Regions from separate parts of the Streptosporangium sp. NPDC020072 genome, predicted to be linked through region 1. Evidence: riboswitches for the same ligand, from Rfam matches in the RefSeq annotation. Region 1 holds a riboswitch; the other holds the start of a gene.
The links. A riboswitch is a leader RNA that binds a small molecule or an ion and turns the genes downstream of it on or off. The one in region 1 is predicted to bind thiamine pyrophosphate.

Region 1 (7,449 bases):
CGTGTCGGAGATGGTCAGCGGAGGGCGGGTTCGGATGCGTCGGGAGTGGTTCGCGGCGTCGCGCGTTCTCTATCGTGTCCCCGGCGACGCCTGGTCTCGCTGATCAAGTCCTGTCCAGGTGGGTGTGCACGCCGGGACGGGATCAGCGGCGGAACCCCACGCTTCGGCGGCCCGCCGAGGGCGTCGTACGGGCGCGTAGCCTGCGGAGCATGCGGGCGTCGGCGAAGCCCACGGCGCGGGCGGCGGTCTCGACGGTGGCGCCGCGACCGAGGAGGTGTTCGGCGCGTTCCAGGCGCAGGGCGGTCTGGTAGGCCAGGGGGGTGAGTCCGGTCGCCCTGCTGAACAGCCGGGTCACGGTCCGTTCGCTGCATCCGGCGGCCTCGGCCAGCAGGCTCAGCGGCAGCCGTTCGGTGAACCGGACCTCGATCAGGTCCTGGACGCGGTGGACCGTCTCGTCCACGTGCGAGCGACGGCGCAACAGCGGGCTGACCTGCTCCGCCGTACCGTCGCGGTGGGTGTGGACGAGCATGGCGCGGGCCACCTGCCCCGCGACGTACGGCCCGTGCCGGGTGGTCACCAGGTGCAGTGCCATGTCGGTTCCGCTGGCCACGCCCGCCGAGGTGACGATCCGGTCGTCCTCGACGTACAGCGCGTCCCTGACGACCGTCGCCCGGGGGTGGAGGCGGGCGAGTTCGTCCTGGACGGCGTGGTGGGTCGTGCAGCGGCGGCCGTCGAGCAGCCCGGCGCGGCCCAGCGCGTCGGCGCCCGCGCACACGCTGGCGACCGTACCGCCGGACGCGTGGTGTTCGCGCAGGTGGCGCAGGGTTTTCTGACTCGCGGGGCGGGTCGGGCCGCGCCAGCCCGGCACGATGACCAGATCGTCGGGCGTCAGGGCCGGCCAGCCGGTCTCCGCCCGCAGGGGCAGCCCCTGGACGGTGGCGACCTCGTCGTCCTCGGCGACGTAGGTGAGCGTGTACGGGTGGCCGAGGTCGTCGGCGGTGGAGAAGACCTGGGCGGGCCCGGCCACGTCGAGGAGGTGCACCCGCGGGATGAGCAGGAAGACGACCCTCGGCATGACCGGCACCTCCTAGTTTCCGGTGAGCTGGTCCACGGTTCTGATGGTGGCGAAACGGCCCGACAGAGCGTATTCGGTGCGGGCGATGATCTCGTCGACGCCGAGTGTGCGCGGGTGCCGTACGAGTTCGGCGAAGGACAGGTCGTCCGGGGCGGTGCGGTGCGGGATCGGCGTGGTCGCGGTGGCGTCGATGGCGAAGTCGACCTCGAAGCCCAGGTCGGAGGCTATGCGGGTGGTGGTCTCGCAGCACTGCTCGGTACGGATTCCGCAGATGGTCAGCTTCCTGATGCCGCGCTGGGTGAGGTACTGCTGGAGGTTGGTGGTGGTGAAGGCGTTGTGCGCGGTCTTGGTGAGGACCGGCTCCCCGGGAAGGGGCTCGACGCCGTCCATCAGACGGACGAATCCTCGGGCCGGGTCGAAGACGGAGCCCGATCCCGGGCGTGAGCCGAGGACCCACACGACCGTGTCCCCGGCGGCCCTGGCGGCCGTGGCGAGGCGGTTGACCTGGGGGACGATGTCGGGTCGTGAGGTGTACCCCCAGTCGGGGAGCTGGAGGAAGGAGTTCTGGACGTCGATGACGATGAGAGCGCCGGTCATGCCCCCAGCCTGGCGACGCGGGGGTCCGGGCTGAAGGCATCACCTGGTCGGCCTGCGGACCGATCCGGTCAGGGGCCTCACCCGCACGCCGTACCCAAGGCAGCCCGTGCCCGTGTCGCTAAAAATAGCCACAAGAGGCCAGAAGGTAGCCCCAAAGGGGTGAATGGGGCATCATTGGGGCGCGAACTGAGATCATCTCAGTTCGGCACGTATGCCAACGCGGGAGCTCGGGGCAACCGGGCTGAGAGGGCAGCTACCGCCGCTGCCGACCGCTGAACCTGACCGGGTAATGCCGGCGTAGGGAGAAGTTGTCCTATGGTGCCACCTGCCCAGAATGTCCAGAAGGCTGCCCAGAATGTCCAGAACGCAAGGAAGATCTACCTCACCGGTTCGCGGCCGGACATCCGCGTGCCGATGCGCGAGGTGCCGCTGACCGACGGGTCGTCCGTCGTCCTGTACGACACCTCGGGTCCGTACACCGATCCGGAGTACGACGCCGACCCGGCCAAGGGCCTGCCGCCGCTCAGGTCGGCCTGGCGGCGGACCGGGGAGACGCTCGCCTGCGGCGGGACGGAGTCCTGCGGCGGAACGCTGCCCAAGCCGGTACGGCACACGCAGCTGGCCCGCGCCAGACGCGGGGAGATCACACCGGAGATGGAGTTCGTCGCGCTGCGCGAGGGCGTGGCCGCGGAGTTCGTCCGCGACGAGATCGCCAGAGGCCGGGCCGTACTGCCGGTGAACGTCAATCACCCGGAGAGCGAGCCGATGATCATCGGCCGGAACTTCCTGGTGAAGGTCAACGCCAACATCGGCAACTCGGCCGTCTCCTCCTCGATCGAGGAGGAGGTGGAGAAGATGCGCTGGGCCACCCGCTGGGGGGCCGACACGATCATGGACCTGTCCACCGGGAAACGGATCCACGAGACCCGCGAGTGGATCCTGCGCAACTCCCCGGTGCCGGTCGGCACGGTGCCGATCTACCAGGCGCTGGAGAAGGTCGGCGGCAAACCGGAGGCCCTGTCGTGGGAGGTCTTCCGCGAGACGGTGATCGAGCAGTGCGAGCAGGGCGTCGACTACATGACCGTGCACGCGGGGGTACGGCTGGCCTACGTGCCGCTGACCGCCAACCGCAAGACGGGCATCGTCTCCCGGGGCGGCTCGATCCTGGCGGCCTGGTGCCTGGCCCACCACGCGGAGAACTTCATCTACACCAACTTCGCGGAGCTGTGCGAGATCCTCGCCGCCTACGACGTGACCTTCTCCCTCGGCGACGGGCTGCGGCCCGGCTCGATCTACGACGCCAACGACGAGGCGCAGTTCGCCGAGCTGCGCACCCTGGGGGAGCTGACCCACGTCGCCTGGGAACACGACTGCCAGGTCATGATCGAGGGGCCGGGTCACGTGCCCATGCACAAGATCAAGGAGAACGTCGACCTGCAGATGGAGCTGTGCTCGGAGGCCCCCTTCTACACGCTGGGGCCGCTGACCACGGACATCGCGCCGGGCTACGACCACATCACCTCGGCCATCGGCGCGGCGATGATCGGCTGGTACGGCACGGCGATGCTGTGCTACGTCACCCCGAAGGAGCACCTGGGCCTGCCGGACCGTGACGACGTCAAGGCCGGGGTGATCGCCTACAAGATCGCGGCCCACGCCGCGGACCTGGCCAAGGGCCACCCCGGGGCGCAGGCCTGGGACGACGCGCTGTCACAGGCCCGTTTCGAGTTCCGGTGGGAGGACCAGTTCAACCTCTCCCTCGACCCGGAGACCGCCCGCTCCTTCCACGACGAGACCATGCCCGCCGCCCCGGCGAAGACCGCGCACTTCTGCTCCATGTGCGGTCCGCACTTCTGCTCCATGCGGATCACCCAGGACGTGCGGGCCTACGCCGAACGCAACGGCCTGACCGACACCGAGGCCATCGAGGCGGGGATGCGGGCCAAGGCCGAGGAGTTCCGCAAGGAGGGCGGCAAGGTCTACCTCCCCATGCCCTCACCCCCGGGCGAGGAGTAGACCCGTCCGTTCGTGGGATGTGGCGCGGCCGGGGGCCGACGAGCATGGACAGAGGCGGTTGTCGTTTCCGACGAGAGGGGCTGGCAGATGGCTCAGGAACGACCCGAGGTGCCGCGCGAGGAGTGGCGCCCGTTCTTGGACGGCCTGACGAGACAGTACGAGGGCTCGGACGTGACCATCGAGGTGCTGGACGCCTCGGCCGGTGACCTCTACCAGGCGGAGAAGCTCCCCCTGGCCTACATCGAGTACGACGACAAGGACGACATCTTCTCCGTGGGCGTCGGAGGACGCGATCCGCGTTACCCGGTCGTGCTCCGCCACGGCATCGAACACCCGAGGCGGATCCTGGCCGACACCGTCTCGCCGGAAACGCCACGGGTCTTCGACGTCGTGGACGGGGAGGGCACCCAGACGATCATCACCATCCACCGGCACGCCGCGTGACCTGGTCCGGCCCCGCCGTCGTCGCGGGGCCGGACCGGAGCCGGTACGGCGGCGCCCTTCCCCGGCTCGCGCCGCCGTACCCTCGAAGGCTCGTCCCGTCGCACCCCCGGGCCGGAGGTCAGGCGTGGCCGCCGGGGGAGATCAGGCCGGTCTCGTAGGCCAGCACGACGGCCTGGACCCGGTCACGCAGTCCCAGCTTGGACAGGATGCGCGCGACGTGCGTCTTGACCGTCGTCGTGCTGAGGGTGAGCCGCTCGGCGAGTTCGGCGTTGCTCAGCCCGGTGGCGAGCAGGCGCAGCACCTCAAGCTCCCGTGGCGTCAGCTCGGACAGGTCACGGTGCGGGGTGTCGGTCCCCGCCTCCTCCCGGCGGGCGAAACGCTCGACCAGGCGGCGGGTGATGGACGGCGCGAGCAGGGCGTCCCCGGTGCGCACCAGCCGTACGGCCGCGACCAGGTGCTCCGGGGTGACGTCCTTGAGCAGGAAGCCGCTGGCCCCCGCGGCGAGGGCCGCGTAGACGTAGTGGTCGAGGTCGTAGGTGGTCAGAATGATCACCCGGGTCTCCTGGGACTCCTCGGCCATGAGCCGCCGGGTGGCCTCAAGGCCGTCCATCTGCGGCATCCGGATGTCCATGAGCACCACGTCGGGGCTGGTCCGCCGTACGGCCTCGATCGCCTCGGCCCCGTCGGCGGCCTCGCCGACGACCTCGGCGCCGTCGGCGGTGAGGATCATCCGGAAACCGGTGCGGACCAGCGCCTGGTCGTCGGCGATGACGACACGCGGCGGCCGGTCGACGGCCCACTCGGGGGGGCGGTTCACGAGGTCGTCCTGGGCAGGCGGGCGACGAGACGGTAGCCACGGCCCCGAGGGCCCGCCTCCAGGCTTCCGCCGTACAGGGCCAGCCGTTCACGCAGGCCGATCAGCCCCCGGCCGTCGCCGGTCCTGGAGAGGGCCGGACGTGCGGCTCCGGTGTCGGTGACCTCGATCCTCAGCCAGTCGCCGTCGTGGCCGATCACGACGGACGCCGCCGCGCCGGAGGCGTGCTTGATCGTGTTGGTCAGGGCCTCCTGGACGACGCGGTAGGCGGCCAGGTCGATCCCGGGGGGCAGCGGCCCGGGAGGCGACGACAGCGTGACGTCCACCGGCGTCCCCGCGGCGCGGACCCGTTCGACCAGGGTGTCCAGCCGGTCGAGGCCCGGCTGCGGTTCGAGACCCTCACCGGGGTCGGCGTAGCGTCCCCCGGCGGGCCCCGCGAGCAGGCCCATGACGTGCCGCAGCTCGGCCAGGGCGGTCCTGCCGCTCGCCTCGATCGCGAGCATGGCCTCCCGGGACATTCCGGGATCGGCCGCCATCACCTTGCGCGCGGCACCGGCCTGGATCACCATCACGCTCACATTGTGGGTCACGACGTCGTGGAGTTCTCCGGCGATGCGGGCGCGTTCGGCCTCGACGGCCCTGCGGGTGGTCTCCTCCTGGGCCTGGCGCAGCTCCTCGATCCTGCGTCTGCTCGCCCTGAGCCGCTGCCGCCAGACATGGACGAGGCTCGCGACGATCCCGGCCCCCAGCAGCAGGACCGAGGGGCCGAACCAGCCGGGCAACCGTGGGGCGACGCCCTCGAAGGCGGCCCCGGCCAGTACGGCGGCCAGCAGCAGACCGGCCACCGCGGCCACCCGGTTACGGCTGTGCGCGACGGCGCTGTAGGCCGCGACGGCGCAGGCCAGCACGGTGATCCAGGTCGCCCCCGCGTAGGTGACCAGCGCGGCGGTCAGCACCGTCCAGAAGACGGCCAGCGGAAAGCGGCGCCGCAACGCCAGCGGCAGCGCCGTCAGCACCACCAGGACCACCGGAGGCTCGTAGTCCCAGGACCAGGCGTCCTCGTCGTAGATCTCGCTGGTGGGTGGCATGACGGTCAGGGTGCCGCTGCCCAGTCCGTCGGGACGCAGCCGCAGAACCCCGACCAGGGGCTGCGGGCCGCCGTGGTCGTCACGGTTCCCACCGGGGAGGTTCACCGCCGCGATCACCGCGAGGGCGGTCAGCGCGACCGCCAGCAGCACGTCGACGACGATCGACCGACGTGACGGTGTGACGGGCTCTCCCGCCGGTCGCAGTACCTCAAGCGCGTACCGTTTCCATGATCGTCGTCCTTCTGCCACCACCCGCCCATTGTGACCTCCACCACCCGGCCCCCACATCCGCCGGGAAGACCAGGCTTACCTTCCCGGGAAGTACACCGCGCGGACGACGGGGGAAATCGGTCGTTTTCCGGGACGTCTGAATCCCGTGCCGTACTCAGCCGGTTTTCTTGCTGGCCAGAGAAGTTGGTGGGTCATAATGTGTTTCACGCAGGTTCCCCGCGCGAGATGGCAGGTGGCCTGTCTGATGTGGGAGGTCCGCAGTGCTGATCCGCTTCCGGTTGGCCAACCACCGGTCCATTCACGAAGAGCACGAGCTGTCCCTGATCGCGACCGAGTTCGACGAGGGGACGGCACGCGGCACCGGGCTCAGACACCGAGGCCGGGATGTCTCCGTGCAACCCGTTGTGGGAATCTTCGGTGCCAACGCGTCGGGAAAGTCGAACCTGCTCAGCGGATTCCGGTTCATGCGCGACGCGGTACGAGGCTCTTTCGCCGACTGGGCCAAAACACCGGGGGTGGTGCCCCGCCAGCCCTTCAAACTCGGCCGGACGTCTCGTCGGGAGACGACCCTGTTCGAGGTGGATCTCGTCCTGGGACACGACCCCGTCCGCTACACCTACGGCTTCGAGCTTTCGGACGAGCGGGTGGAGGCGGAGTGGCTGCACGCCTATCCCCACGGCCGACGTAACGTCTGGTTCGACCGGGAGGCGGACCGGCCCGAGTCCGAGGGCGGGGAGTTCGTCTTCAAGGGGGAGGGCTTCAGAGGAGAACGAGAGGCCTTCATCAAGCTGACCCGGCCGAACGCCCTGTTCCTGTCCGTCGGCGCGACGCTCAACGATCCCCAGTTGTCACAGGTGCACAGATGGTTCTTCGACACGTGGCCGGTGACACCGGAAAGAGATCTTGGCGACCGGGTGGCCTGGACCAGGCGGCTTCTGGCGCGTTCGGACCGGGCGCGGAGCCGCCACCAGCGGATCACACGACTGCTGCAGGCGGCTGACCTGGGAGTCAGCCGTTTCGATCTCGACCAGAGAACCGGAGAGATCAGGCTGTGGCACCGTACGGCCGACGGCGGGGAGACACCGCTGGACTTCGACACGGAGGAGTCCTTGGGCACCCACGCGTGGTTCGCCTTCCTGGGCCCCATGCTCACCGTGTTGGAGGAGGGATCGGTCTTGCTGGTG
Region 2 (7,449 bases), on a different contig from region 1:
CGTCATCGGCCTGGGCGTGCTCCTGCTCGCCTGGGCCCTGCGCGGGGTGCCCACCGCCGCCAAGACAGGCGGGCACTTCGCCCTCTCCGCGCGGGAGAGGGCGGGACGACTCGTGTTCGTCCGCCAGCGTGACCCCGACCGGGCCGGACGATCCCGGCCAAGAGCACCGTCAGCGGGCCCGGCGCCCGCGTAACACAACAGACGTCCCGAAGCGCGGGCGCCTTCTGTGCTGTCTTCCATCCCTGTCAAAGGGCAGTCAGAAGGGCTCTGTTCATGTTCGACTCCGTCATCGGGTTCACCGCCGACCTCATCACCCTCCTCGCCCAGCCGCTGGGCTCGGCCGCCCTGGCCATCGTCGTCTTCACCGTCTGTGTGAGGCTGTTGCTCCTGCCGTTCGGCGTCATGCAGGCCAGGGGTGCCCGGGCCCAGGCCGCGCTGGCGCCGAAGCTCGCCAAGCTGCGGGAACGGCACGCGAAGGACCCGGCACGGCTGTACCGGGAGACGACCGCCCTGTACGCCGAGGAGGGGGTGTCACCGTTCGGCGGCTTCCTTCCCGGGCTGGCGCAGCTGCCGGTCCTCATGGTCGTCTACCGGGTCTTCATCTCCTCCACGATCGCGGGCCACGCGAACGCGCTGCTCACCCACGGGCTGTTCGGCGTGCAGCTCGGGCAGCACTTCGCGGGCGTGGTCTCCGGGTTCGGGCTGATCAGCGGGCCGACGCTGGTGTTCGCCTGCCTCTTCCTGCTGTTGCTGGCCGTCGCCGCGGTCACCTCACGGCGAATGAGGTCGGCGACGGTACCGCAGGGTCCCGGCTCCGGGGTGCTGCGCCGGGTGCTGCCGCTGCTGCCGTTCCTGACGGTCCTGGGCGCGGCCGTGCTCCCGCTCGCGGCGGGGATCTATCTACTGGTCACGACCGCGTGGGCCGCCGCCGAGCGGGCGGTGCTGTACCGCTCCGTGCCCGCGGGGGTGTGATCCGTCAGCCGTCACAGAGTGTGACGAGGAGGGCCGGGTGCCGTCGAGGTCGGCGCCGACGGCAAAGGAATGGCCGGTCGTGCCCCGCCTCATTGTTCCGGTGAGGCGGGACGCGCCCTACCCGCATTCACGCAACGCGGGCTGGGGGACGGAGACCTTTTCGTTACCCACGGTGTCGGCGGCGGTGACGACCGCCCAGACCGTGGTGATCTCCCCTTCGTGCCTGACCCCCCAGCTGGTGGCCAGATATTCGACGATGCCGAGCCCCCGGCCCCCCAGAGAGGAGAGTGTCGGACGCCCCGCCCGCGGCTCCGTGGCGGCCCCTCCGTCACTCACCGCTACCTCCACGTGCTCGTCGGCCCAGCGCCATGCCACTCTGATCTGACCGGACGGCAACGGATGAGCATGCCTGAGCGCGTTGCTCAGCAGCTCGCTGACCACGAGGACCGCGTCATCTATAGCGGTCTCGTAGACCCCCCATTCCTGCAGGTCAGAGCAGAGGCGTTGGCGTGCGACAGCGACGCTGGACGGTGCATACGGCAACAGAACGACGCTCGACGCACTCACCTCCCCGTATCCCTGTTCCCCCTGAGGAACCACACCCCAGTACGACCGAAATGCCCCGTTAGATGGTCTTAGAAACCGGGAGGCAATTACAGCTTGTACACATTCGACAATAGATCAGCTCATCCGTTACCGGCTTGTTACCGGAACGGCGTGTCGGTCAGGTAAGGGCGCTGGGCGTGTCGGCAATGCGAAGCGCCAGCCGCATCCGGGTGCCCCCTCCCGGCCTGGAGTGGGCGGAGACCTCTCCTCCCTGGGCGCGGGCGAGACTGCGGACGATGTACAGCCCGAGGCCGACCCCGCCGAACCGGCGACGGTCTCCCGTGTCTCCCTGGACGAAGCGATCGAAGATCCGCTCCCGGCTCGTGGGCGTTATGCCCACACCCTCGTCGTCCACTACCACCACCACCCAGTCACCGTCGGCCCAAGCCTCGACCCTGATCAGGCCACCGTCCGGTGAATATTTGAACGCGTTCTCCAACAGCTGGCCCAGCACGATATCGGTGGCGATGGCGTCCCCGGACACCGGGGGCAGGTTTTCTTGGACAATCACCTCAACCCTATGCACATCAGACAGATCAGGCAGACCGAGTGTCGCCGCCACGATCAGTCTGCCGAGGTCGATTCCCTCGATCTTCAGGGGCAGTTCGCCCGCCCCCGCCCGCGAGCCGAGCAGCAGGTTGTCCATCAGCTTGCCGAGGGAACGCGCCCGCTCGGCGATGATGCGCACCGCGGAACGGCGCTCCTCGTCGGTCATGCCGTCCCAGCGGGCGGCGAGGGTCCCGGCGAAGCCCTGCACCACGGTGATCGGGGTACGCAGCTCGTGGCTGGTCGTGGCCAGGAAGAGATCCTTGGCCTCCTCAAGCTCCTTGGCCCTGGTGACGTCGCGGAAGTCGACCACGACCTCCCCCGTCTCGACGATCTCCGCGCTGAGCACGTCAAGCCAGATGCCCGAGGGAAGCTGGAGAGTGAGCTTGTCCCCCGGCCCCGGCAGCTCGAACGGCGGCGGCCCCCCGAGCACGTCCAGCGCGTCGAACCCGGTCAGCTCGGCCGCCGCAGGGTTCCACTGGACGATCTTTCCCTGCCCGTCGAGTACGGCGATGCCGTCGGCGCTGGCGTCGAACACCGCCCGCTGGTGGGCGCGCTGCCGTACGGCCTCCTGGTAGGCCATCGCGTTGCCGACGGCGATGCCCGCGTGCCCGGCCAGCAGTTCGAGCAGCTCCAGCTCGACGTGCCCCGCCTTGTGCTTGGCGAACAGGGCGTACAGCGCGCCGTACGGCCTGCCGCCCGCCATGGCCAGGCCGAGGGCGATCGTGTGCAGACCGGGCAGCTGCGACCAGATCAGCTCGTCGAGGCGGCCCTGGTCGCCCGTCTCCAGCATCACGGTCCTGCCGGTGCGCAGCAGCTTGCCGACCAGGCTGGTGCGCATGTGCGCGGTCGAGTCACGCAGCGACTCGGGCAGCCGGTGGCTGGCCACCAGCCGGAGCCTGTCGCCCTCGATGAGCACGAACCCGCCCGCGTCGGCCCCGGTCAGCTCGGTGAGACTGGCCGCGATCCGGTCGAGTACGGCGGGCAGCTCCCGCTCGGCGTTGATGTCGGCGACCACGTCGGTGAGCCTGCGCACGAGCCTGGCCCTGCGGACCGCCCGTTCCTGGGCGCTCTCGTCGTCCTGGACCAGGTGGTAGACGCTGACGTACCCCAGCAACGCGCCCGCCTCGGAGCGCAGCGCGCTGATGTCGAGCCGTAGGTCGAGCAGGCTGCCGTCCCTGCGGAAGCGCTTGGTGCGCAGCGAGACCTGGCCGCCGGTGCGCACCCGTTCGAGCACCGCGTTGTGCTCGGCCGTCAGCTCCCCCGGCACCAGCGGGGGCCTGCGTCCGAGGACCTCTCCGGCCGGCCAGCCGAAGAGACGTTCCGCGGCCGGATTCCACGCCAGGACCGTCTGGTCGCGGTCCAGAACGACTATCGCATTCGGGGCACTGGCGACGATCGCGCGGCCGACGCCCTCGTCGCTTTCGGCCCTGTCGTCACCCACAGAACCATAGTGCCGCGTCAACTGGCCTGATCTTGGCACTTCGTCCGCATGTGCTGACACTCGTTGCGACGATCCGTCCGATACGCTGCGGTGACCACACGCCTGGACACGGAAGGGTGGGGCCATGGCATCCGGGTCAGCCAGCGATCTCGACGCCCTGCTGCGGGTGACCTCGTCCACCTATGTGGGCGCCACCCACCCGGACATCGCGTTCGGCACCATCGAGGTCCCCGTAGGACGGCTGACGCTCGCGGCGACACATCGGGGCGTCGTCGCATGCAGCTACGAGGACGAGAACGTCGTCTTCGAACGTGTCAGCAGGGAGGTCGGCTCCTTCATCGGCCCCGATCCCCGCAGGCTCGACCCGGTCCGCAGAGAGCTCGACGCCTACTTCTCCGGCAGGCTCCGCGCCTTCACGGTCACCGTGGACCTCCAGCTCGCGACCTCCTTCGCCAGGACCGTGCTGCAGATGATGCTGGCCGTGCCGTACGGGACGGTGACGACCTACCGGGAGATCGCCGAGCGGATCGGCAGGCCGAGGGCGCTGCGCGCGGTCGGCAACGCGCTGGGCAGCAACCCGGTCTGCGTGATCGTGCCGTGCCACCGGGTCGTCGAGAGCGAGGCCGTCCTCGGCGGCTACGCCGGAGGCGCGACCGCCAAGGAACGACTCCTACGGGTGGAGAGCACCGCCCGCCTCTAGGCCCTCCGGGCACGAAAGGGCGGATCAGGTACGGCGGCGCCGCCTCAGGGCGAGAAGGCGCGGCGCCCCGATCGCCAGGGTGATCAGTCCGGAGACCAGGAAGGCGCCGAGGGCGGCGCTCATCCAGGGCTGGGGGGTGAACCCGACCGCCCGCTTGGCACCGTCCCAGATCGCCGCCCACCAGGAGACCTGCGAGGGCGCCGCGAGCATCCACCACGTGACGAAGCCCAGCACCCACGGCAGGACCATGACCAGGCGGGAGGGCGCGTTCTCTGAGATGTCCCAGTTCCTGCCCCTGCCGAGCAGGAAGTAGTCGACCGCCAGCACACCGAACATCGGCACGAACACCGCGCCGATGATGCTCAGGAAGGCGCCGTAGGAGTTGACGTCCACGACCAGGGCGATGGCCGTGGTCAGCACGCCGACGGCCACGGAGAAGACGCGGCGGTCGATCCTCGGCATCAGGTTCTGCAGCGACATCGCCGTCGAGTAGACGTTCGCGAACGACTGGTCGGTCTCACGCAGCACGAGGATGCCGAAGAACAGCGCGCCCAGCGGGGCCGCGACGAACGGCCCGAACACCGCAGTCTGGTTCTCCTGGACCACGGCGTGCCCGGCGAGCGCGACCGCGTAGACGCCGACGGCCAGACACGCGACCTGGGCGACGGTGTAACCGCCGACGATGCCGGTGAAGGCGGCCCGGCTCGACCGTGAGTGCCTGGCGTAGTCCGCCGCGACCGGCACCCAGGAGACCGAGAGGGCGACCACGAAGTCGACCGCGGCGGCGAAGGCGTCCCAGGAACCGCCGCTCTGCGCGGGAGTCTCACGCAGGAAGACCACCGCGAACCAGACGACCGAGACGACCACACCGATCGTGACGAACCGCCTGAGCAGCCTGATGGCTCCCAACGGGTAGATGGTCAGCGCCATCGTCAGCGCCCCTGCTGCGACCACCCAGACCGCGTAGGGGACCGAAGGCCCGAAGATCGCCTGGGCGCCCATCGCGACGACCCACAGCTCGAACGCCCCCCAGCCGATCATCTGGACGACGTTGAGCACGGTCGGCACGTAGGAGAGCCGTACTCCGAACAGCCCACGCAGCAGCACCATCGCGGGCTGCCCCGTCTGCACCCCGGGAACCGCGGCCAGGCCGACCATCGCGGTGCCGATGAGGCTGCCGACCAGGGCCGCCAGCAGCGCGGCGCCGAAGGTGAGCGGGTTGTCGCCGCCCAACGGGTTGATCAGGACGAGCGCGAAGGAGAAGCCGAGCAGGCTGACGCCCAGGTTGGCCCAGAACGCTCCCTGGTCGAGCATGCCGAGAGTCTTCGGAGGTGCCTGGTCGAGGGTGAGGGGGGCCTCGGCATGCTTGGAATTGATGACGTCAGACGTCATGACGCGCTCCCTACGCCGGCATTACCCGGACAGGTTCATGCGGTCGGCGACAGCCGTAGTCGCCCTCTCAGCCTGGTTGCCCCAAGCTCCCGCGTTGACTTACCTACCGAACCGGGATCAGCCCAGTTCGCGCCCCCATGATGCACCATTAGTCCACTTCCGGCTACTTCCCCCCTGGGGAGGGAACCGGCACGGGGTGCGTTCGCGGGCGTCCGCGAGAGTACAGCCACGTTCGATGCGATAGCCGTACCGCACGGTCAACGACCTGCCGAAACGTACGGCCGGCCTCGCACGCCGAGCCAGCCGACCGAAGGATGGCGAAGACCATCCCCGCGTGCGCGGGGAGCACTGAACGTAGACGGACGAGAGACCATCCCGCACGGGACCATCCCCGCGTGCGCGGGGAGCACATCGCTGGCCCGTGCCGAGGAATCCTGCCGTGGGGACCATCCCCGCGGGCGCGCGTTACCCGGGAAACAATGCCGCGTCAGGCGTCAGGCACCCCCTACGGCGGCTTCTCCGGCCCCTTCGGAGGGACTTGCGGGGAGAATCTGGGGCCGCTTCGTGCGAACAGCAGAAACGGCAGGCCCGTGAACGGGCTGAGGCGCTGGCCGGCGAACGCCGTGAACGCCAGGTCCTGCACACGGGCAACGGCGGCGTGAACGTCCCGGTGAACAGCCGGAAGCCCTTGGCCGGTGGGTTGGCCCCTCAGCAGCTGTACGGCTTGAAGAGGTAGCCGTACCCGGATGGCTTCATTCGGCCAGGCGCGCCCCGAAAACACCGTCACTCGCAGACTCGGCCGTCGTCTGGACTCCGGACCGCAGGACCGGCAGCCCGGCTTGCAGCCGGTTCAGGAACTCGTCGACGTCCAGGCAGCGGTCCTCCGCGTCGACGACCTCGGGCACGAACGCCTCGACGATGCTGTCCCCGACGGCGAAGTCGGCGTCCTCGTCATCGTCGTAATTGTTCACCCAGCGCCCGCCTGGGGCGTACACGTCCATGGCGTGGTCGTAGTCGATCACCCAAGGGGTGTCGACGGTCCCGGTCCGCAAAGAGCCGTGGTTGTACCAGCCGTAGACCAGGTGGGTGAAGGCGCCGTCGTGGATGTAGATCTCCGCTTCGCCGCCCTCCAGGGTCTCGGCCTGGGTGTGACCGCCGACGTACAGGCCGGGCCGGTCCTCATAGAGTGCGATCGGGCCGTTGACCTTCAGATCGCCGGTGACCACGATCAACTCGACGTCGCCGCCGTGCAGTTCGTTGACGGCGTTCAGGAAATCCCCGTCGAGGGTGAGGTCGCCGTCGAAGAACAGCACCTCGTCGTAGCCGGGCGACGCTCCCGCACCCTCGAACACGGCGGACAACGCGCCGCCCAGGCGGGCATCGGCATCGGCGTAGGACAGGGAGGCGGGGATCGCGGATATCGGCACGGGGAAGATCGTAGGTCCGTGTACTGACAGTCCGACACGCGCGACAGGCTTCTGGAACACGGCTGGTACGCCCTCTTGCCCAACTGTGCAGCTGCCTGGCGATTCGCCCAAGGTCGGCCAGCGCCCTTGTACTGGGAAACGGGTGTCGGCTCGACCCCTGGCCGCATGTGCGATCGGTAGAGCGGTCCGAAGAGATGGTCGATCCCATGGCAGATGAGTCGAGCTGTCGGCCCCTCGATTCCCCGATGATCGACCTCGATGCGGAGTGGACGCGCACCATGCCCCGGACATCGAAGCAGTTCAAGCAGCCTTCGTGCCGCTCACCAGTCTCGGCCTCGTGCGTCCCCTCCTGGTCGCCCCGA

Region 2: it holds a riboswitch for thiamine pyrophosphate, as region 1 does, so the genes downstream of both, ABZ470_RS09890 (cytosine permease) here and thiC (phosphomethylpyrimidine synthase ThiC) in region 1, are expected to answer to the same signal.

Annotation. Positions count from the first base shown of each region.
Region 1 is NZ_JBEYAB010000015.1:130,501-137,949, reverse strand. It holds gene ABZ470_RS32330 (DJ-1/PfpI family protein) at 143-1,075, opposite strand; gene ABZ470_RS32325 (isochorismatase family protein) at 1,088-1,672, opposite strand; TPP riboswitch at 1,882-1,993, shown strand; gene thiC (phosphomethylpyrimidine synthase ThiC) at 1,988-3,688, shown strand; gene ABZ470_RS32315 (DUF5335 family protein) at 3,776-4,132, shown strand; gene ABZ470_RS32310 (response regulator transcription factor) at 4,251-4,949, opposite strand; gene ABZ470_RS32305 (histidine kinase) at 4,946-6,184, opposite strand; gene ABZ470_RS32300 (ATP-binding protein) at 6,526-7,449, shown strand, end outside.
Region 2 is NZ_JBEYAB010000004.1:83,725-91,173, reverse strand. It holds gene ABZ470_RS09915 (DUF6412 domain-containing protein) at 1-193, shown strand, start outside; gene yidC (membrane protein insertase YidC) at 274-972, shown strand; gene ABZ470_RS09905 (ATP-binding protein) at 1,090-1,539, opposite strand; gene ABZ470_RS09900 (PAS domain S-box protein) at 1,697-3,568, opposite strand; gene ABZ470_RS09895 (methylated-DNA--[protein]-cysteine S-methyltransferase) at 3,693-4,268, shown strand; gene ABZ470_RS09890 (cytosine permease) at 4,293-5,660, opposite strand; TPP riboswitch at 5,651-5,763, opposite strand; gene ABZ470_RS09885 (hypothetical protein) at 6,413-7,087, opposite strand.